DNA from 2 places in the Peptacetobacter sp. AB845 genome. Region 2 is predicted to be linked to the other one. Evidence: a T-box and tRNA genes for the amino acid it is inferred to sense, from the RefSeq annotation. Region 2 holds a T-box; the other holds one or more tRNA genes.
What was found. A T-box is a leader RNA that pairs with one kind of tRNA and senses whether it is charged. The one in region 2 lies ahead of alaS (alanine--tRNA ligase), so its partner is inferred to be a tRNA-Ala.
Positions count from the first base shown of each region.

Region 1: it encodes a tRNA-Ala, which carries the amino acid that the T-box ahead of alaS (alanine--tRNA ligase) is inferred to sense. The anticodon was not compared.

Region 1 is NZ_CP180001.1:455,744-467,718, reverse strand. It holds gene ACK2WO_RS02375 (CocE/NonD family hydrolase) at 1-1,634, opposite strand, end outside; gene ACK2WO_RS02370 (double-cubane-cluster-containing anaerobic reductase) at 1,929-3,203, shown strand; gene ACK2WO_RS02365 (DUF3343 domain-containing protein) at 3,277-3,531, shown strand; gene ACK2WO_RS02360 (transposase) at 3,639-4,913, shown strand; gene ACK2WO_RS02355 (hypothetical protein) at 5,004-5,231, shown strand; gene ACK2WO_RS02350 (YtxH domain-containing protein) at 5,450-5,794, shown strand; gene ACK2WO_RS02345 (DUF948 domain-containing protein) at 5,798-6,106, shown strand; gene ACK2WO_RS02340 (anti-sigma factor antagonist) at 6,154-6,471, shown strand; gene ACK2WO_RS02335 (ATP-binding protein) at 6,496-6,882, shown strand; gene ACK2WO_RS02330 (SigB/SigF/SigG family RNA polymerase sigma factor) at 6,882-7,649, shown strand; gene ACK2WO_RS02325 (carboxymuconolactone decarboxylase family protein) at 7,858-8,208, shown strand; rRNA gene rrf (5S ribosomal RNA) at 8,436-8,552, shown strand; tRNA gene ACK2WO_RS02315 (tRNA-Leu) at 8,559-8,648, shown strand; tRNA gene ACK2WO_RS02310 (tRNA-Ile) at 8,664-8,740, shown strand; rRNA gene ACK2WO_RS02305 (16S ribosomal RNA) at 8,937-10,439, shown strand; tRNA gene ACK2WO_RS02300 (tRNA-Ala) at 10,492-10,567, shown strand; rRNA gene ACK2WO_RS02295 (23S ribosomal RNA) at 10,671-11,975, shown strand, end outside.
Region 2 is NZ_CP180001.1:1,274,016-1,285,990, forward strand. It holds gene dprA (DNA-processing protein DprA) at 1-959, shown strand, start outside; gene topA (type I DNA topoisomerase) at 985-3,066, shown strand; gene codY (GTP-sensing pleiotropic transcriptional regulator CodY) at 3,355-4,140, shown strand; gene ACK2WO_RS06015 (replication-associated recombination protein A) at 4,264-5,556, shown strand; gene ACK2WO_RS06020 (RrF2 family transcriptional regulator) at 5,646-6,113, shown strand; gene nifS (cysteine desulfurase NifS) at 6,231-7,427, shown strand; gene nifU (Fe-S cluster assembly scaffold protein NifU) at 7,519-7,959, shown strand; gene mnmA (tRNA 2-thiouridine(34) synthase MnmA) at 7,995-9,068, shown strand; T-box leader at 9,155-9,379, shown strand; gene alaS (alanine--tRNA ligase) at 9,447-11,975, shown strand, end outside.

The DNA.
Region 1 (11,975 bases), 820 kb from region 2:
CCAGTAACTTTAGAATCTCCAAGTTTCATAGTTAAAGAGTCCGCATCATTTCTATTTTCTGGATTAAAGTTATTTTCTATATCTCCATCTTTTAATGCAGCTTTTAAATTTAAGTGAACTGTTCCTTGGATAGTAAGTTCTTCATCAAGAGGAGCTGTTACAAAACGTTTATTCATATTTGAAGATTTAAGACTCATAGCTTCGTCGAAGTTTTCAGCACAAACACCAGCTGCTTCCCAATCAGTGTCTATTACAGATACACCTGATTCAGCACTTTCTAGTTTCATAGAGAATGCAGTTTCCCAAGAATCGCAAGCTTCCCATTTGTTCTGGTTGTAGTTTGTCTGAACTAAAACTTCTGGCATTTCTTCTGCACAGTTGTCTAAATCATATAAATAATGAGATATCCATTTATTTACTATATCATCATAGAAGTTTCCGTCTATAAGTATTCCGTAGTTTTTATTTGCCATAGTAGGAGTTATATGTGGACCCTGATGAACTATTGTTTTAACTGTCTGTCCTGATTTTTTATATGCTTTGTACATCATTTCAAACTGTTTTGTAGATACGTTTTCGTCGTTTAATCCCTGAACTATTAAAGCACTACATTTAATTTTATCGTAGTTTAGACGATAGTTTCCAGCACCCCAGAATTCTTCATCATAATCAGAACCACAGCTTAACTGCTGAAGGCTAAGTTCATGGTGGAATGCAGCAATATCATCTAATTCTTTTTCAGATAATGTTTCATCGTTGTATCTACTTGAGCAGAAGTAAGCAAGGAAGCTATTTAAAACTTCTTTTGGCCAATAACGCTGAGAACCCTGCATATTCTGCTGGCTGTACCAGTCAGATATTCCAGCAACTGGAACTATTGTTTTAAGCCCCTCAACACCTGTTGTAGCAACTGCAAAAGGCATAGTTCCCGCATAAGATCTACCTGTCATAGCTACATTTCCGTTAGACCAATCAGCTTTTGTTTCTATTGTACCTTCTCTATCTGCATAAGCAACACGATCTCCGTGAAGCCATTCAACAACAGATTTAAAAGCATCTCTTTCAAATTCAGAACCAACAAAGTTGAATCCATCAGAACCAAGAGCTCCAAATCCTGCACTTATGATTACAGCGAAACCACGAACAAGGTAGTAGTTGAAGTTTTCAAGGTTTTCATATACCATGTTGTCGTTATTTCCTTTGTCTTTGTAATACCAATCAGAAGCATTTGATTTTAATGCAAGATCCATAGCACTTATAGAACCTGTAGGTATACGAGCTGGAACTTCTTTTTTAAGGTCTGCAAAGTCAAATTTTCTATATTCTTTTTCTGCAACTTCTTTCATATGGTCGTAACCATCTTCGTTTACACCAGCGCAGTATGGACGAGCTTCAAATAAAGATGCTGCTTTGTAGTTTCCTTCAACAGCACTTTTAGGAACCTGTATAAGAGTTTTTATAAGATCTCTTTTTCCATCTCCATCCATGTCATAGTCTGATTCAACGTACACACAGTATCTTACTATTTCTGAAGTAGTTGGATCGTAATTTTCTCCTGTTTTCCCATCTGTGAAAGGAAATACAGGCTGAGCCATTCCGTTTTCAAATACTGGAACTTTACTATATTTAGTCATAACTTTTCTCCCCCTTTGACTATAAGTATAAATATTTTATTCAACAATAAAATGTTTACAAAAATAGTATAGATTTTATCGAAAAATTAGTCAACATTGCAAATTAGATTAAAAAAGTCTGGTATAGCATTAATCTATATTGTTATAAATCTATATTGTTATAAACGATAGTATTTTCAAGCACTTCAATTGAAAATCATAAAGGAATTGTGTTAAATTTAAAATGTCAGATATTTTGAATACGTTTGTTTAGTAAATATCTAAAAAATTATGTTTTTAAGGGGGATTTTAAAAATGGCAGATTATCATAAAATGTGGGAAGATCTAGGTATGGATCTTGAAACTCATGACCAATTATGTGAAGTATTACCTCAGGCTTTTGGAGATGTTTATTTATCTCAGGAAAACCGTCCAGAATCAATGGATTACTATGATTTTGTAGTATCTGAAATACACGGTGTTAGACCAGCAGAACTAGTTGAACATCAGAAAAACGGTGGAAAAGTATTCGGTACTTTCTGTGTTTATGTTCCAGATGAAATAGTATTTGCAGCTAAAGCAATAGCTACAGGTCTTTGCGGTGGTTCTCAGTTCTGGGTACCAGGTGGAGAAAAAGTTCTTCCATCTAATACATGTCCATTAATAAAAGCATCAGTAGGTGCTAGATTAGATAGAACATGTCCATTCTTCCGTATAGCAGATATGTACGTTGGAGAAACTACTTGTGATGGAAAGAAAAAAGCATGGGAAATATTAGCTGAAGATGTCCCTGTTCATGTAATGGATTTACCTCAGATGAAGAGAGAAAAAGATATAAAAGCTTGGGCTGAAGAAATAAAAGACTTCAAAAAAGTTGTTGAAGAAGTAACTGGAAATGAAGTAACAGCAGAAAGCTTAGGAGAAAGTATAAAACTTATAAACGATAAGAGAAGAGCTCTTAAACGTCTATATGAATTAAGAAAAAATGAAAAATTACCAATAAGTGGTAAAGACGTATTATTAATATCTCAGATAGCATTCTACGATGATCCAACTCGTTTCACTCAGATGACTAATAAACTTTGTGACGAATTAGAAAAGAGAGTAGAAGAAGGTGTTAGTGTATTCCCAGAAGGAACTAAGAGAATACTTCTAACTGGTACTCCTTTAGCTATACCAAACTGGAAAATACACAACATAATAGAAACTAGTGGTGGAGCAGTTGTATGTGAAGAAATGTGTACTGGTGCTAGATACTTTGAAAACTTAGTAGACGAAACTCAGACAGATTTAGATGGACAGATAGATGCTCTTGCTAATAGATACATGGGTATAAACTGTGCATGCTTCACTCCAAATAGAGCTAGAATAGATGATATAATAAGATACGCTAAAGAATACAATGTTGACGGTGTTATAGATGTTAACTTAAAATTCTGCAGTACTTACGATGTTGAAGGATTCCTAGTAGAAAGAGAACTTAAAAAAGCAGGAATACCAGTTCTTGGAATAGAAACTGATTACACAGACAGTGATGCTCAGCAGATGAGAACAAGAGTAAGTGCTTTCATAGAAATGCTTGAAAAATAATATATTATTGTTAGAATAATAGTATATTATCATAGAGAACAGATTGTTCTTTAAAGCAAAGGAAATGATGTAAATGAAACAGTATTATGTGCTTTTTAACAACCATGAAAATGGTATGAGATTAAAAAAAGAACTAAATAATGCAAAGATAAAAGCGGTCATAGCTCCAACACCTAGAAAGCTTAGTAAATGTTGCGGAATTTCTCTTATGATTGAAGAGAAAGATATTGAGAGCATAAGAAAAATTGCAGAAGAAAAGAAAATAGAGATTTTGGAAATTGACTGGATTGAAAAAGACTTTAACGCATCTAGAGATAGATATTGCTAAAGTAAATTTAAAAAATTTTATAGAGTTATATAAGGAGATTCCTTTAGAAGGGAGTCTCCTTTTTTATTCCTAAGGAAATTATAATAATTTAAAATTGTGGAAAACTTATGTACAATAGTAATATGAATGTATTGAAGAAACAAAAAGATGAAAAAATCATTAAGAAAATATTAAAAAATCACTTTGAAGAATTCAAACTAAAATATTGGAATAAAGTTAGAAGAGAAATGAGAGATCAGATAGAAAATACTGTAATAAAGGCTTTAAATTGTGGAAATATAGAGAACGGATATATAAAACACAAATGTATAGACTGTGGAGAAGAGTATATCCAAGGGTTCACTTGTAAAAGTAAGTTTTGTACAAAGTGTGGAAGAAAATATTCTATGGAATGGGCAGAAAAACAGGTAGAAAATATGCTTGATGTTTCTCATAGACATGCAGTTTTCACAATTCCGGAGGAGTTGAGAGTTTATTTCTACAGAAAGCGAGAGCTTTTAAAAGATTTACAAGATGCTACATATGAGGTATTAGATAGTTTTCATAAAAATAAAACAAAGGGAAATTATGAATTAGGGGTAATTGCTGTAGTACACACCTTTGGTGGAGATTTAAAATGGAATCCTCATATACACGCCTTATACACCGAAGGTGGAATAGATAGAAATAATAAGTGGTTCAAAAAATTAGATTTCATACCATATACATATATGAAAAAGGTATGGCGAAAGTTGGTACTAGATATAATAAAAAACAATTTTAGCGATAGAAAAACTAAAAATTTGATAAATAAGCTATATAAGAAAGAATTCTATGTAAATGCAGAAAGACGTTTAACTAATATAAAACAGGCAACTCAATATATAGGTAGATATTTGGCTAGACCAGCTATCGCTGAATATAGAATAATTAATTACGATGGAAAAAATGTAACTTACTGGTATGAAAACAAAAAACCTAAGGAAAAAAGAGAAATAACTGTAAATGTATTAGAATTTATAGGTAAAATAACCCAACATATTCACCCGAAGGGTTTTAGAGTTGCAAGAAGATACGGTCTATATTCAAGAATAAAAAATAAATTAAGCATAGAAATATTGAAGTTATATAACTTTATGAGACACAGAAATATATCTAAGCTGATAAAAAAGAAGAATACAGTAAAGAAAAATTTTAAAGATAGATTGATAGAATCATTTGGAGTAAATCCTTATATTTGTAAAAATTGTGGAAAAGACATGATTCTATGGGAAATATGGCATTATAAATATGGATTAATATATAATGCACTAGATAAATCAAATTATAAAAGAATAATCTACGAAGAAATTATAGAAAAAGAAATTTCTTTGAATACAACAACACAAATAGAATTATTTTAAAAGTCTATTAATAAATAGGCTAGCTTTGCTATACTCAAATATAAATAATAGTGTATAATTAGTGTAATTAAAATTATTAGGAGAAATAGTATGTTAAAAGAATTAGAAGAAATGAGTAAAGGACAAAAGTTATATAATTATGAATGTAAGTCTTGTGGATTTGAAAAAGGAGTACCAGAATTTATAGTAGAAGAATTAAGACAAGATGCATTCTTTTCATCAGGAGCGATAGCTTCGCTAAATGAAAAAAATATGCCAGAATTAATTTGTCCTAATTGTGGAGCTAAATTTGAATACAAAAAAACTGACGACCGTTAGGTGTCAGTAAAGGTACTGTCACAAGAACACCTTTTAAAGGTGTTCTGTGGCAGTATTTTTTTATTAAAAAGCATCGAATTATTTTGGAATATAAAATCACTTTTGAATGAATAAAATATAATTATTTTTTGTTAGGAGTAGCAATAGTTTTTATAATTAAGTTATAGTTTTATATGTTATAATAATCGTATACGAAAAAAGAGAGGAGCTGATTTTCAATGAGCGGCAAAAAAGGTGGATTGATGATATTTGGTGCAATAGTAGGTTTTGTAGCAGGACTATTTTTAGCACCTAAAAAAGGATCTGAACTTAGAAGGGACGCTAAAGAAAAATTTGACGATATAAAAGAAAATCCAGAAGAAACATTTAAAAGTACTTTTGAGTCTATGAAAAATAAATTAGATACTTTTTCAGAAACTTTATTTGAAGTAGATGAAGATGGATACGAAGATGTTGATTTGGATGATGAAAATATAGTGATAAGCAGAACATTTAAAGAAGTGGAAGATGATATTGATGAAGATATTATCCTAGACCCAGACAAAGAAGAAGAGGAGCTTTAAAATATGAGCGCAATTGGATGGCAGGTATGTGGAGTTTTATTAGGTGTTTCTGCAATAATAATTGCTGTTTATTTAGCAAAAACTTTAAACAGTGCATCTAAAACAATAGATAATGCAAACGGACTTGTGAGTAGGGTTACAAAGATAGTAGATGAAAATGAAAAAGATTTAAATACTATTGTAAAGAGTGCAGCATCTATAACAGAAAATGTAGATAGTATAGTTGAAACTGTTACTAGTATAGGAAGTTACATAAATATATTTAGTTTTGTAAAGAAAAAAAGAAAAAATAAGAAGAAAAAAGATAAATAGAAAAAGGAAGTATTTTTAGGGATATAGTTTAAATTTGGAGGTGTGATATGTCGATAAAAATAGAGTCAGCTTTTAATTTAGAAGAGAATATGTGGAATGTTGCTCTTATTGGAGAACTTGATGTTTCTAGTGCAGAAGTATTTAAAAAATCTCTTAATGATCTTGTTGACGAAAATTCTCAGGATATAAAGATAGACTTAGATAGACTTGAGTATATAGATTCAACTGGATTAGGAGTAATGGTAGGCGTGCTAAAAAGATTGAAAGTCAATGGTAAGGGTATATACCTTAGTAATCCTAAAAGTAACGTAAGAAAGATATTAGAAATTACGGGACTTGATAAAATTTTTAATGTGGAGGGATAAAAATTGACTTATGAAACTATAAAAATGGAGATAAGTTCAAATCCAGAATATGTGAGTATTATAAGACTTACTACTTCAGGAATAGCTAATAAAATTGGTTTTTCAATAGATGATATAGAAGATATGAAAGTTGCTGTTTCTGAAGCATGTACTAATGCTATAAAGCATAGTGATGATGATAAATTTTTTATAACATTTAAAATGTTTGAATCTGGAATTTGTATAGAGATAAAAGACAACGGAAGAGGTTGTGATGTTGAGGCTATAAAGGAGCCTGATTTAGATATGCCTAAGGAAAGTGGTTTAGGTCTGTTTATAATAAAGACATTAATGGACGAAGTAAGTATAGAATCAATAGAAAATGAAGGTACAGTTATTAGAATGACTAAATATTTAGGAGCTGATATTTAATGAAAAGTGTAGCAGGAGCTGCAAACTACCTGGACATGGATACAAAAGAGCTTTTCAGACTGTACAGCGATAACAAGGATATTGATATAAGAAATATTCTAATAGAAAGACATCTTTATCTAGCTAGAATACTTGCTAAAAAATATATAAATAAGGGTGTAGATTATGAAGATATATACCAAGTAGCTTCACTTGCTCTTATTTATGCAATTGATAGATATGATATTAGTAAAGGGTTTGAATTTTCTAGTTTTGCTACTCCTACTATAATAGGAGAGATTAAAAAGTATTTTAGAGATAAAGTATGGACGATGAGAGTTCCTAGAAGAATTCAAGAACTTAGCAAAAAAATAAGTAATGCTAAAATAGCAATTGAGCAAGAGAAAAAAAGACATCCATCAGTTAAGGATATAGCTGAATATATAGGATGTAGAGAAGAAGATGTTCTTGAAGCTATGGAAGCTTCATATAGTTATCAGCCTGTATCACTTGATGCTTCGGGTGGAGATGATTCTGAGGACGATCTTACTCTTTCAGATAGAGTAGGAGTTGAGGAAAAGAACTTTGGCAGCATAGAACAAAAGGATTTTCTTGATAGATTTATGCAGACTTTAAATGAGCTAGAAGTTAAAATTTTAGAAGATAGATTCTTCCATAATAAAACTCAGTCTGTTATAGCAACAGAACTTAATATTTCGCAGATGACAGTATCGAGATTAGAAAAAAAGGTAGTAGAAAAGTTAAAAAAAGAATATGAAAAAATATAAGAGCTTTTGAGTGCTATTCAGTTAATGGATAGCACTTTTTATTTTATTTTTAATTTTAAAGTAATAATAGGTAAAAAATATAAGTTTTTATCTATATATAAATCGATGGTTATAATTTTAAACTATACTTATGCTAAAGTATTGAAGATAAGGTTTTCAAGTGGTAATTTCATAGTTAGAGATTATAATTTTTTAGGGGGTTCTAACTATGAAAGATGTAAGAGCAATGGCAGAAGCAACATCAAAAGGTATGGCAGATTTTGCAGCTAATAAACCAGAAATAGCACAGGGATTTGGGCAGTTTGCAGGAGCAGTTTTATCAGATGGAGCTGTAGATTTAAAAACTAAAGAACTTATAGCAGTAGGTATAGCAGCTTTCAGTAGATGTGAATACTGTATAGTAGGACATGTAAATAATGCATTTAAAGCTGGTTGTACAAAAGAAGAAATATTAGAAGCAGCTGGTGTAGCTATAGCATTTGGTGGAGGACCTGCTTCAGCATATGTAGCAACTACATTAATGGATGCTGTTAATGAATTTGAAAAAGATTACAAATAAATTAAAACTAGTTAATATGTAATTAATATAAAATATAGGTCAATGTGAAATTAATACTTTACATTGGCCTTCTTATATTATAGAATATATTTCATCACTTCAAATAATTGTAAAAATTAACTTTAAAAATTTTTAAAAAAACTTTTAAAAAAGTATTGACGATTAATAAAGAAGATGATAATATAATACTTGCGACGGCGATAAGTCGCAAAAATAAATAAAGAATATGTGGTTATTATAGAAGAGAGGATACACCTGTTCCCATTCCGAACACAGAAGTTAAGCTCTCTATCGCTGATGGTACTTAGGGCGAAGGCCCCTGGGAGAGTAGGACGTAGCCACGTATATGTGCCGAAGTGGCGGAACTGGCAGACGCACAGGACTTAAAATCCTGCGGGACTTATCCTCCCGTACCGGTTCGATTCCGGTCTTCGGCACCATATTTAATATATAGTGGACCATTAGCTCAGTTGGTTAGAGCGCCCGGCTCATAACCGGTAGGTCTGGGGTTCGAGTCCCTGATGGTCCACCACTTTAAATGAACTTTGAAAACTGAACAGCAGATATATTTAGTTCGAATAAATAATTCGAACGCCATACAAACCATGCCAGATATTTTGAGATAACATCTGAGCGGATTCAACATTGTAGAAATTTTATTTGAGCGATGGATATTTCGAATGAAAATGAGAAATATCATCGGCGACATAAATTTTCTTCGAAAATTTATTTTTGAGAGTTTGATCCTGGCTCAGGATGAACGCTGGCGGCGTGCCTAACACATGCAAGTCGAGCGATTCTCTTTGGAGAAGAGCGGCGGACGGGTGAGTAACGCGTGGGTAACCTGCCCTGTACACACGGATAACATACCGAAAGGTATGCTAATACGGGATAATATATAAGAGTCGCATGACTTTTATATCAAAGATTTTTCGGTACAGGATGGACCCGCGTCTGATTAGCTTGTTGGCGGGGTAACGGCCCACCAAGGCAACGATCAGTAGCCGACCTGAGAGGGTGATCGGCCACATTGGAACTGAGACACGGTCCAAACTCCTACGGGAGGCAGCAGTGGGGAATATTGCACAATGGGCGCAAGCCTGATGCAGCAACGCCGCGTGAGCGATGAAGGCCTTCGGGTCGTAAAGCTCTGTCCTCAAGGAAGATAATGACGGTACTTGAGGAGGAAGCCCCGGCTAACTACGTGCCAGCAGCCGCGGTAATACGTAGGGGGCTAGCGTTATCCGGATTTACTGGGCGTAAAGGGTGCGTAGGCGGTCTTTCAAGTCAGGAGTTAAAGGCTACGGCTCAACCGTAGTAAGCTCCTGATACTGTCTGACTTGAGTGCAGGAGAGGAAAGCGGAATTCCCAGTGTAGCGGTGAAATGCGTAGATATTGGGAGGAACACCAGTAGCGAAGGCGGCTTTCTGGACTGTAACTGACGCTGAGGCACGAAAGCGTGGGGAGCAAACAGGATTAGATACCCTGGTAGTCCACGCTGTAAACGATGAGTACTAGGTGTCGGAGGTTACCCCCTTCGGTGCCGCAGCTAACGCATTAAGTACTCCGCCTGGGGAGTACGCACGCAAGTGTGAAACTCAAAGGAATTGACGGGGACCCGCACAAGTAGCGGAGCATGTGGTTTAATTCGAAGCAACGCGAAGAACCTTACCTAGGCTTGACATCCTTCTGACCGAGGACTAATCTCCTCTTTCCCTCCGGGGACAGAAGTGACAGGTGGTGCATGGTTGTCGTCAGCTCGTGTCGTGAGATGTTGGGTTAAGTCCCGCAACGAGCGCAACCCTTGTCTTTAGTTGCCATCATTTAGTTGGGCACTCTAGAGAGACTGCCAGGGATAACCTGGAGGAAGGTGGGGATGACGTCAAATCATCATGCCCCTTATGCCTAGGGCTACACACGTGCTACAATGGGTGGTACAGAGGGCAGCCAAGCCGTGAGGTGGAGCAAATCCCTTAAAGCCATTCTCAGTTCGGATTGTAGGCTGAAACTCGCCTACATGAAGCTGGAGTTACTAGTAATCGCAGATCAGAATGCTGCGGTGAATGCGTTCCCGGGTCTTGTACACACCGCCCGTCACACCATGGGAGTTGGAGACACCCGAAGCCGACTATCTAACCTTTTGGGAGAAGTCGTCGAAGGTGGAATCAATAACTGGGGTGAAGTCGTAACAAGGTAGCCGTATCGGAAGGTGCGGCTGGATCACCTCCTTTCTAGGGAGAATTATCTGCTGTTCAGTTTTGAAAGTTTATACAAACTTAATATGGGGGTGTAGCTCAGTTGGGAGAGCACTTGCCTTGCAAGCAAGGGGTCAGGAGTTCGAATCTCCTCATCTCCACCATTTGTACTTTGAAAACTACATATATATTATGATATGACATCATTTATTTCCTTAATGTGATAAATAAGGACGACAACCTTATTAAAAAATGTCAAATGTAACTGGTCAAGTTATTAAGGGTGCAGGGCGGATGCCTTGGCACCGGGAGCCGATGAAGGACGTGATAAGCTGCGATAAGCTATGGGGAGTTGCACGTAAACTTTGATCCATAGATTTCCGAATGAGGAAACTCACCATGAGTAATGTCATGGTATCTTCGAGTGAATACATAGCTCGTTGAGGGGAACTCGGGGAACTGAAACATCTAAGTACCCGAAGGAAGAGAAAGAAATTCGATTCCGCTAGTAGCGGCGAGCGAACGCGGAACAGCCCAAACCTAAGAAGTTCGCTTCTTAGGGGTTGCGGACATATCATCAGGAAGAGGTTATTACAGACGAAGAGTTTTGGAAAGCTCCGCCACAGAAGGTAACAGCCCTGTAGTCGAAGTGAGAAGACTTCCGATATGATCCAGAGTACCACGGGACACGTGAAACCCCGTGGGAAGCAGGAGGGACCACCCTCCAAGGCTAAATACTACCCGGTGACCGATAGCGCATAGTACCGTGAGGGAAAGGTGAAAAGAACCCCGGGAGGGGAGTGAAATAGAACCTGAAACCCTGTACTTACAAACTGTGGAAGCACATTTCTTGTGTGACCGCGTACTTTTTGTAGAACGGGCCAACGAGTTACGTTATGCAGCAAGGTTAAGTACTTCATGTATGCAGCCGCAGCGAAAGCGAGTTTTAACTGAGCGTTTAGTTGCATGACGTAGACCCGAAACCGGGTGACCTATCCATGAGCAGGTTGAAGCGAAAGTAAAATTTCGTGGAGGACCGAACCCACGAGCGTTGAAAAGCTCGGGGATGACTTGTGGATAGCGGTGAAATTCCAATCGAACCCGGAGATAGCTGGTTCTCCCCGAAATAGCTTTAGGGCTAGCCTCAGATTCAGAGATACGGAGGTAGAGCACTGAATGTCCTAGGGGGTATTGCACCTACCGAAGACTATCAAACTCCGAATGCCGTCATCTTTTATCTGGGAGTCAGACCGTGGGTGATAAGATTCACGGTCGAGAGGGCAACAGCCCAGACCGTCGGCTAAGGTCCCCAAATGTAGGTTAAGTGGTAAAGGATGTGGGATTGCACAGACAACCAGGATGTTGGCTTAGAAGCAGCCACTCATTCAAAGAGTGCGTAATAGCTCACTGGTCGAGTGATCCTGCGCCGAAGATTTCCGGGGCTAAAACCTACTACCGAAGCCACGGCATCATTTATGATGGGTAGGGGAGCTTTCTTTACTGGGCAGAAGCATGACCGTAAGGACATGTGGACTGTAAAGAAGTGAGAATGTTGGCATGAGTAGCGAGATG
Region 2 (11,975 bases):
ATATCATTAAATGTAAAAATAAAATGAATGTAGATGACTATAAAGAACTTCTTTACAGAAAAAATGTAAAATATTCGGTTATTGGAGATGATGATTATCCAGATAAATTGACGAATATATACGATGCTCCAAAGGTGTTGTTTTATAAAGGAGATATATCTGCTTTAGGTAAACATTTTTCTGTTGGAGTAGTTGGTTCTAGAAAACCTACTGTATACGGTGCAGAATGTACTAAAAAATTAGCTAGAGAGCTTTCTGAGTATGGTGCTGATATAATAAGTGGACTTGCAATAGGAGTAGATGCAATAAGTCACGAGGCATCTTTTTTAGGAAAAGGGAAAACTTTTGGAGTGCTCGGATCTGGAATAGACAATCCTCTTCCTAAAACAAATATCTGGTTAATGAATAAAATTGTAGATTCTGGAGGAGCTGTATTATCAGAACATGGCATAAATAAAAAAGTTCATCCACATTATTTTGCAAATAGAAATAGGATAATAAGTGGGCTTAGTGATGGAGTTATTATAGTTGAGGCAGCTAAAAAAAGTGGGGCACTTATAACTGCTGAATTTGCTGCAGAACAAGGTAAAACAGTGTTTGCAGTACCTGGAAGTATTTTTTCGGAAAATAGCAAAGGATGCCATAGACTTATAAAAGAGGGAGCCAAATTAACAGAGAATATAGATGATATTTTAGAGGAATTTGAAGTATTTAAATTTAAAATACTTGAAAAAGAAAGAAAATATGATACTATAGAAAAAGCCGATAAAAATATGGATTTAAATGATAATGAGAATATAATAGTTGATATTATCAGAAAAAATGGTAGTATAGATATTGATTCTCTATGCTTAAAGGCTAAGCTAGGGATTGAAATATTAAATCCAATTATAGAAAAATTAAAACTGTACGAACTTATTTTCGAAATCGAAAAGGGGGTGTACAGTATGAAAATATAGAAAATTAATGACGGAGGTGTGTTTTTTGGCAAAAATATTAGTTATAGTCGAATCGCCAGCAAAGGCTAAGACAATCGAAAAATTTCTTGGTAAAAGCCATTACACAGTAAAAGCATCTGTTGGTCATGTTAGAGATCTTCCTAAAAGTAAGTTAGGAATTGATATAGAAAATAACTTTGAACCAGGATATATAAATATAAGGGGTAAAGGAGATCTTATAAAAGATTTAAAAAAAGCAGCTAAAAAAGCTAGTAAAGTATACCTTGCAACCGACCCCGATAGAGAAGGAGAAGCAATTTCTTGGCATCTTGAGCATATATTAGGAATAGAAAATGACGAGCCTTGTAGAATAGAGTTCAACGAAATAACTAAGGACGCTATCAAAAAGGCGATAAAAAGTCCTAGAAAAATAAATTTAGATTTAGTTGATGCTCAGCAGGCCAGAAGAGTTATAGATAGATTATTAGGCTATCAGATAAGTCCAGTGCTTTGGCAGAAACTTAGAAAAGGACTTAGTGCTGGTAGAGTGCAGTCTGTTACTACAAAATTAATCTGTGATAGAGAAAAAGAAATAAATGCATTTGAGCCAGTGGAATATTGGACAATAGATGCTAAGTCTGAATCTAAAACAGGTGAGGATATAGACTTCAAATTATCTGCTATAGACGGTAAAAAGGCCGAAATACACAATGAAGAAGAAGTAAATAAAATATTAGAAATAATAGAAAATAAAGACTTACATGTTGTAAAAATTGAGTCTAAAAAAAGAAAGAAATCTGCACCAAAACCATTTACAACAAGTGTGCTTCAGCAGGAAGGTGTTAATAGATTAGGATTCTCAACTAAGAAAACTATGATGATTGCACAGGAGCTATATGAAGGTATAGATGTAAAAGGCGAAGGAACAGTAGGGTTAATTTCTTATATAAGAACAGACTCTAATAGAATATCAGAAGAAGCAAAAGGTAAGGCTGAATCATATATAAAAGAAACTTTAGGAAATGAATACTATAAAGAAGAGAAAAAATCTTCAGAAAAGAAAAATTCTAAAAAGGTTCAGGATGCACACGAGGCTATAAGACCAACATCTGTAGATAGAACTCCAGAAAGTATAAAAGATTCTTTAAGTAAAGACCAGTATAAACTTTACAACTTAATTTGGAGAAGATTTGTTGCAAGCCAGATGAGTGATTCTGAATTTGAACTTATGAATGTAGAATGTCAGATAGAGAACTATACATTTAAGGCTACAGGCTCAAAAATGATATTTGATGGTTATACAAAAGTTTACAACTTCTATGATAGAGAAGATAGAATTTTACCTGAAATATCAGAAGGAGACGATTTAAAAGTTAATGGAATATTCCCAGAACAGCACTTTACTCAGCCGCCAGCTAGATATACAGAGGCGAGCTTAGTAAAAACTCTTGAAGAGCTTGGAATAGGTAGACCTAGTACATATGCACCTACAATAGCTACTATATTAAATAGGGAATATGTAGAAAAAAGTGGCTCAAGCCTTCAGCCAACTGAACTAGGAATACTAGTTACAGAGATATTAGAAGCAAACTTTGCAAAACTTATGGATGTAGATTTTACAGCTAAATTAGAAAATGAGCTTGACACAATAGAAGAAGGTGAAGCTAATTGGAAGGAAGTTGTAAAGGAATCTTATGAACCTTTTGAAGAGGCAATAAAAGAAGCACTTGAAAATATTGAAAAGGTAAATATGGATGTTGAAACTGACGAGATTTGCGAGCTTTGTGGATCTAATATGGTGATAAAATACGGTAGATTTGGTAAATTTATGGCTTGTAAAAACTATCCAGAATGTAAAAATACTAAACCTATAGTAAATAAAATAGGCGTAAAATGTCCTAAATGTGGTGCAGGTGAGATAATTGTCAGAAAAACTAAAAAAGGAAGAGCATTCTATGGATGTAGTAAATATCCAGATTGTGATTTTATAGAGTGGAATAAACCAGTTGAGGAAGTATGTCCAGAATGTGGCTCTTATATGACTGAAAAAGTATCTAAAAAGGGTAAAAAACATCTTTGCTCTAATAAAGAATGTGGATTTGAAAAGACTGTAGAAGAAGATAATTAATAAATTTAATAAAAACTAGATTCTGAGCAGCAATTTTTTTGAATTGTTGCTTAGAATTAAACAATTCCGAAATAAATTAAAATTAAAAATAGTATAAAAAATATAGAAAATTAAAAAAAGTAACAAAATTATATTGAAATCAAACTCAACTTGTGATAATCTTTTTAGTAGTATAGAAAGAAAAATGAGATTTTGTGGAAAAATCAAAAAAATATTAAAATTATTAGAATTTAATCAAACGACTTTATTTATTGAGTATAATAGTTTGACAAGGAGATGAATTTCGATATGGTAAGTGAATTATTACAGAAAACAAGAAAGATAAACAGAACTTTACAGACTAGCGGTGGAAGTAATATATCTTTCAACCTACTTGCAGGAGTATTAGGTGATGTTTTAGAATCAAATACTTATATAATAAGTGCAAAAGGTAAAGTATTAGGCCTTCATTTAACAGATGAAGAAGATAGTTCTGTTATAGAAGATGAAATAACAAAACAGAAATGGTTCCCAGAAGAATATACTAAAAATCTACTAAAAATAGAAGATACTAAAGAGAATATTACAGGTGAAGAAATGCTTAAAATATTCCCTTATGAACATGGTAGATTAAATAAAAAGACAATAGTTGTTCCAATACATGGCAGTGGAGAAAGATTAGGAACATTAATAATAACTAGATATGAAAAAGACTTCAATGATGAAGATTTAGTTGTTGCAGAATATTCAGCTACAGTTGTTGGTCTTGAAATATTAAGAGCTATAAGCGAAGAAATGGAAGAAGAAATGAGAAAGAAAGCTGTTGTTCAGATGGCTATAGGAACTCTTTCATATTCAGAACTTGAAGCAGTTGAACATATATTTGCAGAACTTGACGGTAAAGAAGGTCTTTTAGTAGCTAGTAAAATAGCTGATAGAGTTGGTATAACTAGATCAGTTATAGTTAATGCACTTAGAAAATTCGAAAGTGCTGGTGTTATAGAATCTAGATCTCTTGGAATGAAGGGAACACATATAAGAATATTAAACGACAAGTTATTAGAAGAACTTGCTAAAACAAAAGAAAATAGATAGTTTATATCTAAAAATTTGAATTAAAAGCGAGAGGGGTATCAAAATTTGGTATCCCTTTTTTATTATTAATTATTATTAAATAATTATATTTATTGTAGTTTGATTATAAGAGAAGGTGATTTTATGCAGCCATTTGCTGATAGATTTAGACCGAGTAGACTCGAGGATATGGTAGGGCAGAGTCATATAATCGGTGAAAATAAGGTTATGAACAGAATAATACAAAGTGGAAATATTCCTAATATGATTTTTTATGGCCCTCCAGGAACTGGAAAAACAACTTTGGCAAATATAATAGCAAATGTAACAGGCAAAAAATATGTTAAGCTAAATGCTGTAAACTGTGGTGTAAAAGAAATAAAAGAAGTTATAGAGGCTTCTAAGAGAGAGGATTTATTTTCTTTTAATGGGATAATACTTATGTTAGATGAAATCCAGGCATTAAATAGAAAACAACAGCAATCCCTTCTTGAGGTAATAGAGGATGGTACGGTTACACTAGTTGCAAGTACAGCAGATAACCCATACTTTGTAATATACAAGGCCATACTAAGCAGAAGTGTTGTATTCGAATTTAAGTCTATTGAAAAGGACGATGTCGTAAAGGGATTAAAAAACTGTATTGAAAAATTAAAAGATAGTAAAACATATACGATAGGCAATGTTGAAGATGAAGCATTAGATTATATTGCTCAGTTAAGCAATGGAGATATGAGGACTGCGATAAATAGATTAGAGCTTGCATTTAATCTTGGAATAAATATAGCTACAGGAAATGTAGATATAACACTTCAAAATGTTTTGGATAGCTCAACAGCTAAGTCTGTAAGCTACGATAGAAAGGGAGATGATGGATATTCTATTTTATCTGCTTTTCATAAATCGCTTAGAGGCTCAGATGTAGATGCAGCACTTCATTATTTGGCTAGACTTATAAAAGCAGAGGATATGCAAAATATAACTAGAAGACTGCTTTGTGTGGCTTCAGAGGATGTAGGATTAGCTGTGCCCAATGCAGTGTCTATAACATACGCTTGTGTATCGTCAGCCCTTCAGCTTGGCTTTCCCGAGGCGAGATTGCCACTTGCACAGGCTACGATATACTTAGCTCAATGTCCAAAATCAAATTCTGTAATAGATGCAATTGAAAAAGCGATGTACGATGTTGAAAATTCTGATATAGGTGATATACCAAATCATTTAAAAGATGCTCATTATGCAGGTGCTGAAAAATTGGGAAGAGGGGTAGAATATAAATATCCTCATAATTACCCAAATCATTGGATAGAGCAGCAGTACCTTCCAGATGAATTGAAAGATAGAGTTTATTATACTCCTGGCGAAAATAAAAATGAAAAAGCATATGATTCTTATTGGAAGCAGGTAAAAGAAATTAGAAAAAATAAAGTAGAGTAAAATAGTCGGAATTTATACTTGACAAAAATAGTCGGATATAATATTATTAAAGCATAGTAAAACAGTAGGAATTAAAAGAAGGTGATAAAGTGAAGCTTTCAACAAAGGGAAGGTATGGGTTAAAGGCTATGTTTGAACTAGCATTAAACTATGGTGAAGAACCTATATCTATAAAATATATATCTGAAAAGCAGAATGTTTCAGAGCGGTATTTGGAGCAAATATTCTCTAAACTAAAAAAAGCAGGCCTTGTAAAAAGTATAAGAGGCTCTCAAGGAGGATATTTTTTAGCTAGAAAACCAGATGAGATTTCTGTTGGAGATATATTAAATGTCCTAGAAGGTCCTATAACTATATCAGATTGTCTAAAAGAAGAGGGCGTTTGCAGTAACTCTGATAAATGTGCTACTAGGTTAGTATGGAAAAAGATGAAAAACGCAATCGATGAAGTTGTAAATACTACTTTTTTACAAGATATGGTAGACGATCGGATAGGTGAAAATGGATTGTCTAGTGACGAAAAAGATATTTATAAAATAGATTTAAATAAACAATAAAAAAATGGTTAAAATGTTAAATTTAGGATATAAATAATAATACAAGTCAAATGGAATTAAGTTTTAAGTTTAAATATATTTCAAATTTGCAAGATTGCAAATGGAAGGGGAAAAACTATGGAAAATAAAAGAATTTATATGGACTATTCTGCAACAACACCTGTTAAAAAAGAAGTATTAGATGAAATGCTTCCATATTTTAATGAAGGATTTGGGAATGCATCTAGTTTTTATAGTTATGGACATGAAGCTAAAGAAGCTTTAGAGCTAGCTAGAACTAGAGTAGCATCTCTTATAAATGCAGAACCAAATGAGATATACTTCACTGCTGGTGGATCAGAAAGTGATAACTGGGCAATAAAAGGAGTTGCCTTTGACCTTCAGAGAAAGGGTAAAGGAAACCACATAATAACTTCAAAAATAGAACATCACGCAGTATTACATACTTGCGAATACTTAGAAAAGAACTTCGGATTTGAAGTTACTTATCTTGATGTAGATGAAGAAGGTAAAGTTAGCCCAGAAGCTTTAGAAAATGCAATAAAAGACAACACAATACTAATAAGTATAATGTTTGCAAATAATGAAATAGGTACAGTAGAACCTATAAAAGAATTAGTAGAAGTTGCTAAAAAACATAAAATACTATTCCACACAGATGCTGTTCAGGCAGCTGGAAATATACCAGTAGATGTTAAAGAACTTGGTGTAGATATGGTAAGTATGTCATCTCATAAGATATACGGACCAAAAGGAGTAGGGGCTTTATTTATAAGAAGAGGACTTAGATTTGATAATCTTGTTCACGGTGGAGCTCAGGAAAAAAGAAGAAGAGCTGGTACAGAAAACATACCTGCAATAGTAGGATATGGTAAAGCAGCAGAACTTGCTAAAGCTAATATGGATAACCATATAAAAGAGCTTACAAGACTTAGAAATAAACTTATAGAAGGTGTTAAAGAAAGAATACCTTATACAAGAATAAACGGAAGCTTAGAAGACAGACTTCCAGGAAATGCAAACTTCGCATTTAAGTTTATAGAAGGTGAAGGAATATTATTACTTCTTAACCACGCTGGAATATCTGGCTCAAGTGGTTCAGCATGTACATCAGGATCATTAGACCCATCACATGTACTTTTAGCAATAGGCTTACCACACGAGATAGCTCATGGATCATTAAGATTAACAGTTGGTGATTTTACAACTGATGAAGATATAGACTACATACTAGAAGTATTACCTAAGGTAATAGAAAGATTAAGAAGTATGTCTCCTTTATACGAAGAAGCTTTACAGGCTGAAGGAAAATAATTAAAATAAAGCAGTATAAATAAAAATAAGAATCAATATAAATAAAATAAAGAATCGGAAAAATATAATCGAAATTACGGAGGAAATTATTATGCAGTATAGTGATAAAGTTATGGACCATTTCATGAACCCAAGAAACATGGGATCAATAGAGGACGCAAGTGGAGTTGGAGAAGTTGGTAACCCAACTTGTGGAGATATAATGAAAATATATCTTGATATAGAAGATGATATAATAAAAGACGTTAAATTCAAGACTTTCGGATGTGGAAGTGCTATAGCAAGTTCTTCAATGGCAACAGAAATGATAAAAGGAAAGAGTATACACGAAGCTCTTCAGTTAACAAATAAAGCAGTTGCTGAAGCATTAGATGGACTACCACCAGTAAAAATGCACTGTTCAGTACTTGCAGAACAGGCAGTAAAAGCAGCTCTTATAGACTATGCTCAGAAACACAACATAGTTATACCAGAGCTTGAAGGATACGAAATAACAGATGCGCATGAACATGAAGAAATAGAAGAAGACTAGCAATCAATTCGGAAAACATTAGAGGTGTTAAATAGATGAAGAAGAAAGTTATGCTAGGTATGAGCGGCGGAGTTGATAGCTCCGTCGCTGCATATCTTTTAAAAGAACAGGGTTATGATGTGATTGGCGTCAATATGATGTTATCAAATGATAATACCGAAGAAGAAAAAAGAATGACAGAGGATAGTATAAGAGATGCGAGAAGAGTAGCTGAAAAGCTAGATATTCCACTACACGTACTAGATTTTAGAAGAGAATTTAAAGAAAAGGTAATAGACGATTTTATAAAAGAGTATGCACAGGGAAGAACTCCTAATCCTTGTATAGTGTGTAACAAGTTTATAAAGTTCGGTCTATTTTTTGACGTTGCAGAAAAGTTTGGTTGCGATTATGTAGCTACTGGACATTATGCAAGAGTTGAAAGAGATGAAAAAACTGGCAGATTAGTTCTTAAAAAAGGTGAATCTGATAAAAAAGACCAGACATACAACCTTTACAATATAAAACAGGAACAGCTAGAAAGAATACTGCTTCCTATAGGAAATTACGAAAAGGACGCCGTAAGAGAAATAGCTAAAAAAATAGGTCTTGATGTACATAATAAGAAAGACAGTCAGGAAATATGCTTTATAAAAGACAACGACTATGTAAGATACCTAAAAGAAAACTCAAATATAAAAATAAAACCTGGGGAATTTGTAGAAGCTGACGGAACAGTACTAGGAAATCACAAAGGAATTATAAACTACACAATAGGACAGAGAAAAGGTCTTGGAATAGCTTTTGGTAAGCCTATGTTTGTAGTTGATATAAATGCAAAGAAAAATAGAGTAGTACTTGGAAGCAATGAAGATCTTTTCAAAAAAGAGCTTGTGATAAAGGATGTAAACACAATTCCATTTGATTTTGCAGAAGTAGATGAGTTTAAGGTATATGCAAAGGTTAGATATGCAGCGAAACCGTCTCTAGCTACTGTAACAAAGCTATCTGATAATACAGCTAAGGTTGTATTTGAGGAAGCACAGAGAGCTATAACTAAAGGTCAGTCTTTAGTTATGTACGATGGAGATATATTAGTCGGTGGAGGAATTATCGACGATATACTATAAAAAATATTTTTCCAAAAGAAAAAAATCTTGAAAATGTCAGAATAATCGAGTATCATATTAAATATATGAATAAATAAAAATATTTATCAAATGCAAAGAAAAGAAGGAGTAAATCTACTGATTTTGCACAGAGAGAGGGAGTAGCTGAGAACCCTTGAAATAAGCAGATTGAAGCAGTCTTGGAGCATAAATCTTGAACATCTTTTGATTAGTAGAGATTTACGGTAGCGACGTTATAGCTAAGGATTACCGGAGAAGCAGATTTTTATCTGTAAATTAGGGTGGTACCGCGAATAATACTCGCCCCTATGTTTATCATAGGGAGCGAGTTTTTTTATTTTCCGAAACGAAAAAATATAAAATTGGGAGGCAAAAGTTATGGAAAAAATGGGTTTAAACGAAATAAGAAGTAAATTTTTAGAGTTCTTCAAAACTAAAGAACATTACGTAGGAGCTAGTTATCCTCTTGTACCAAACAACGACAAGAGTTTACTTTTAATAAATGCTGGTATGGCTCCTCTTAAAAACTATTTCTCAGGAGTAGAAGTTCCACCAAAGAACAGAATGGCTACTTGTCAGAAATGTATAAGAACAGGTGATATAGAAAATGTTGGTGTTACAGCTAGACATGCTACATTCTTTGAAATGCTAGGAAACTTCTCATTTGGAGATTACTTCAAAAGAGAATCATTATCTTGGGGATGGGAATTTGCTACGAAATGGTTAAATATACCAGAAGATAAAATATGGGTTACTGTATATGAAGAAGATGACGAAGCATTTGATATATGGTCAAAAGAAATGGGATTCCCTGAAGAAAGAATAGTTAGACTTGGAAAAGACGACAACTTCTGGGAAATAGGTCTTGGACCATGTGGACCTTGTTCAGAAATATACTTCGATAGAGGAGAAGAATACGGATGTGACAGTCCTGACTGTAAACCAGGATGTGATTGTGATAGATTCTTAGAATTCTGGAACCACGTATTTACTCAGTTCTCTAAAGAAGAAGATGGAAGCTACAGCGAATTAGAAAACAAAAACATAGATACAGGTATGGGGCTTGAAAGAATAGCTTGTATAATGCAGGGTGTTGACAACATATTCGAAGTAGATACTATACATTCAGTATTAGAAGCTGTTTCTAAAGTTGCAGGTGTAGAATATGGAAAAGATAAAGCAAATGATAAATCTATAAGAATAATAACTGACCACATAAGAGCAGTATCATTCCTTATAGCAGATGGTGTATTACCATCAAATGAAGGTAGAGGATATGTATTAAGAAGATTATTAAGAAGAGCTGCTAGACACGGTAAACTTCTTGGAATAAAAGGAACATTCTTAAGTGGATTAGTTGATGAAGTTATAAAAGTTAGTGGAGATGCTTATCCAGAACTAGTAGAAAAAGAAGACTACATCAAAAAAGTTATAAAAATAGAAGAAGAAAAATTCAATGAAACAATAGACCAGGGAATGGAAATGTTAAATTCTTATAAAGAAGAACTTAAAAAAGAAGGAAAAACAGTTCTTAGCGGAGAAATAGCATTTAAGCTTTACGACACTTACGGATTCCCACTAGACTTAACAGTTGAAATATTAAGAGAAGAAGGTCTTTCTGTTAATGAAGAAGAATTCAGTGAAGAAATGGAAAAACAGAAAGAAAGAGCAAGAACAGCTAGAGGAAACATGGACGGTGAAAGCTGGAAAGAAGATCCTCTTGCAAAAGAAGAAAATGTAGAATCAGAATTTGTAGGATACGTTGAATTAACAGGCGAAGGAAAAGTTTTAGCTATAGTTGAAGATTCTGAAATAGTAGAATCAGCTTCTGAAGGTACAGATGTTATTGTAGTATTAGACAAAACTAACTTCTACCCAGAAGGTGGTGGACAGGCAGGAGACTGTGGTGTTCTTAAAAATGATAACTGTACAGTAGCTGTTAAAAATACTAAAAAAGGTCCAGCAGGAAGTATAAAACACTTTGGTACAGTAGTAGCAGGTGAATTAAAAGCTGGAGATGTTTTAATTTGTGAAGTAGATAGAGAAAACAGAATGGCTTGTTCAAGAAACCATACTGCAACTCACTTATTACACAAAGCATTAAAAGAAGTATTAGGAGAACATGCAAATCAGGCAGGTTCATTAGTTACTGCTGATAGATTAAGATTCGACTTCACTCACTTTGAAGCAGTTACAAAAGAAGAATTAAAATTAATAGAAGAAAAAGTAAACAATGCTATATTCAACGCTTACGATGTAGTAGCTGAAACAATGGATATAAATGCAGCAAAAGCAAAAGGAGCTGCAGCATTATTCGGTGAAAAATACGGAAATGAAGTTAGAGTAGTTTCTATGGGAGATTACTCAATGGAACTTTGTGGAGGTGCTCATCTTTCAAATACTGCACAGGCTGGTATGTTCAAAATACTATCAGAAGGTGGGGTAGCAGCAGGTGTTAGAAGAATAGAAGCTGTAACAGGAAAAGCAGTTTATGAATATATGAACAAAAAAGATGAATTAATAGCTAAAGTTTGTGCTACAATAAAAGCTAAAGAAGATGGTCTTTTACACAGAGTAGAAAATGTTTTAGAGGAAAATAAAAACTTAGAGAAAGAATTACACAATTTAAAAACTCAGATAAGTATGCAGTCAGCTGACTCTGCTTTAGATTCAAAAGTAGAAGTAAAAGGTGTAAACCTAGTTACTAACAAATACGAAAATATGGATATGAATACTTTAAGAGACACTGCAGATAATTTAAGGGATAAAATGGGAAGCGGTGTAGTTGTATTAGCAAATGTAGCTGATGGAAAAGTAAACTTTGTTGTTACTGCAACTAAAGATGTTATAGAAAAAGGTGTTCATTCTGGAAACATAGTAAGAGAAGTAGCTAAGATAGCTGGCGGA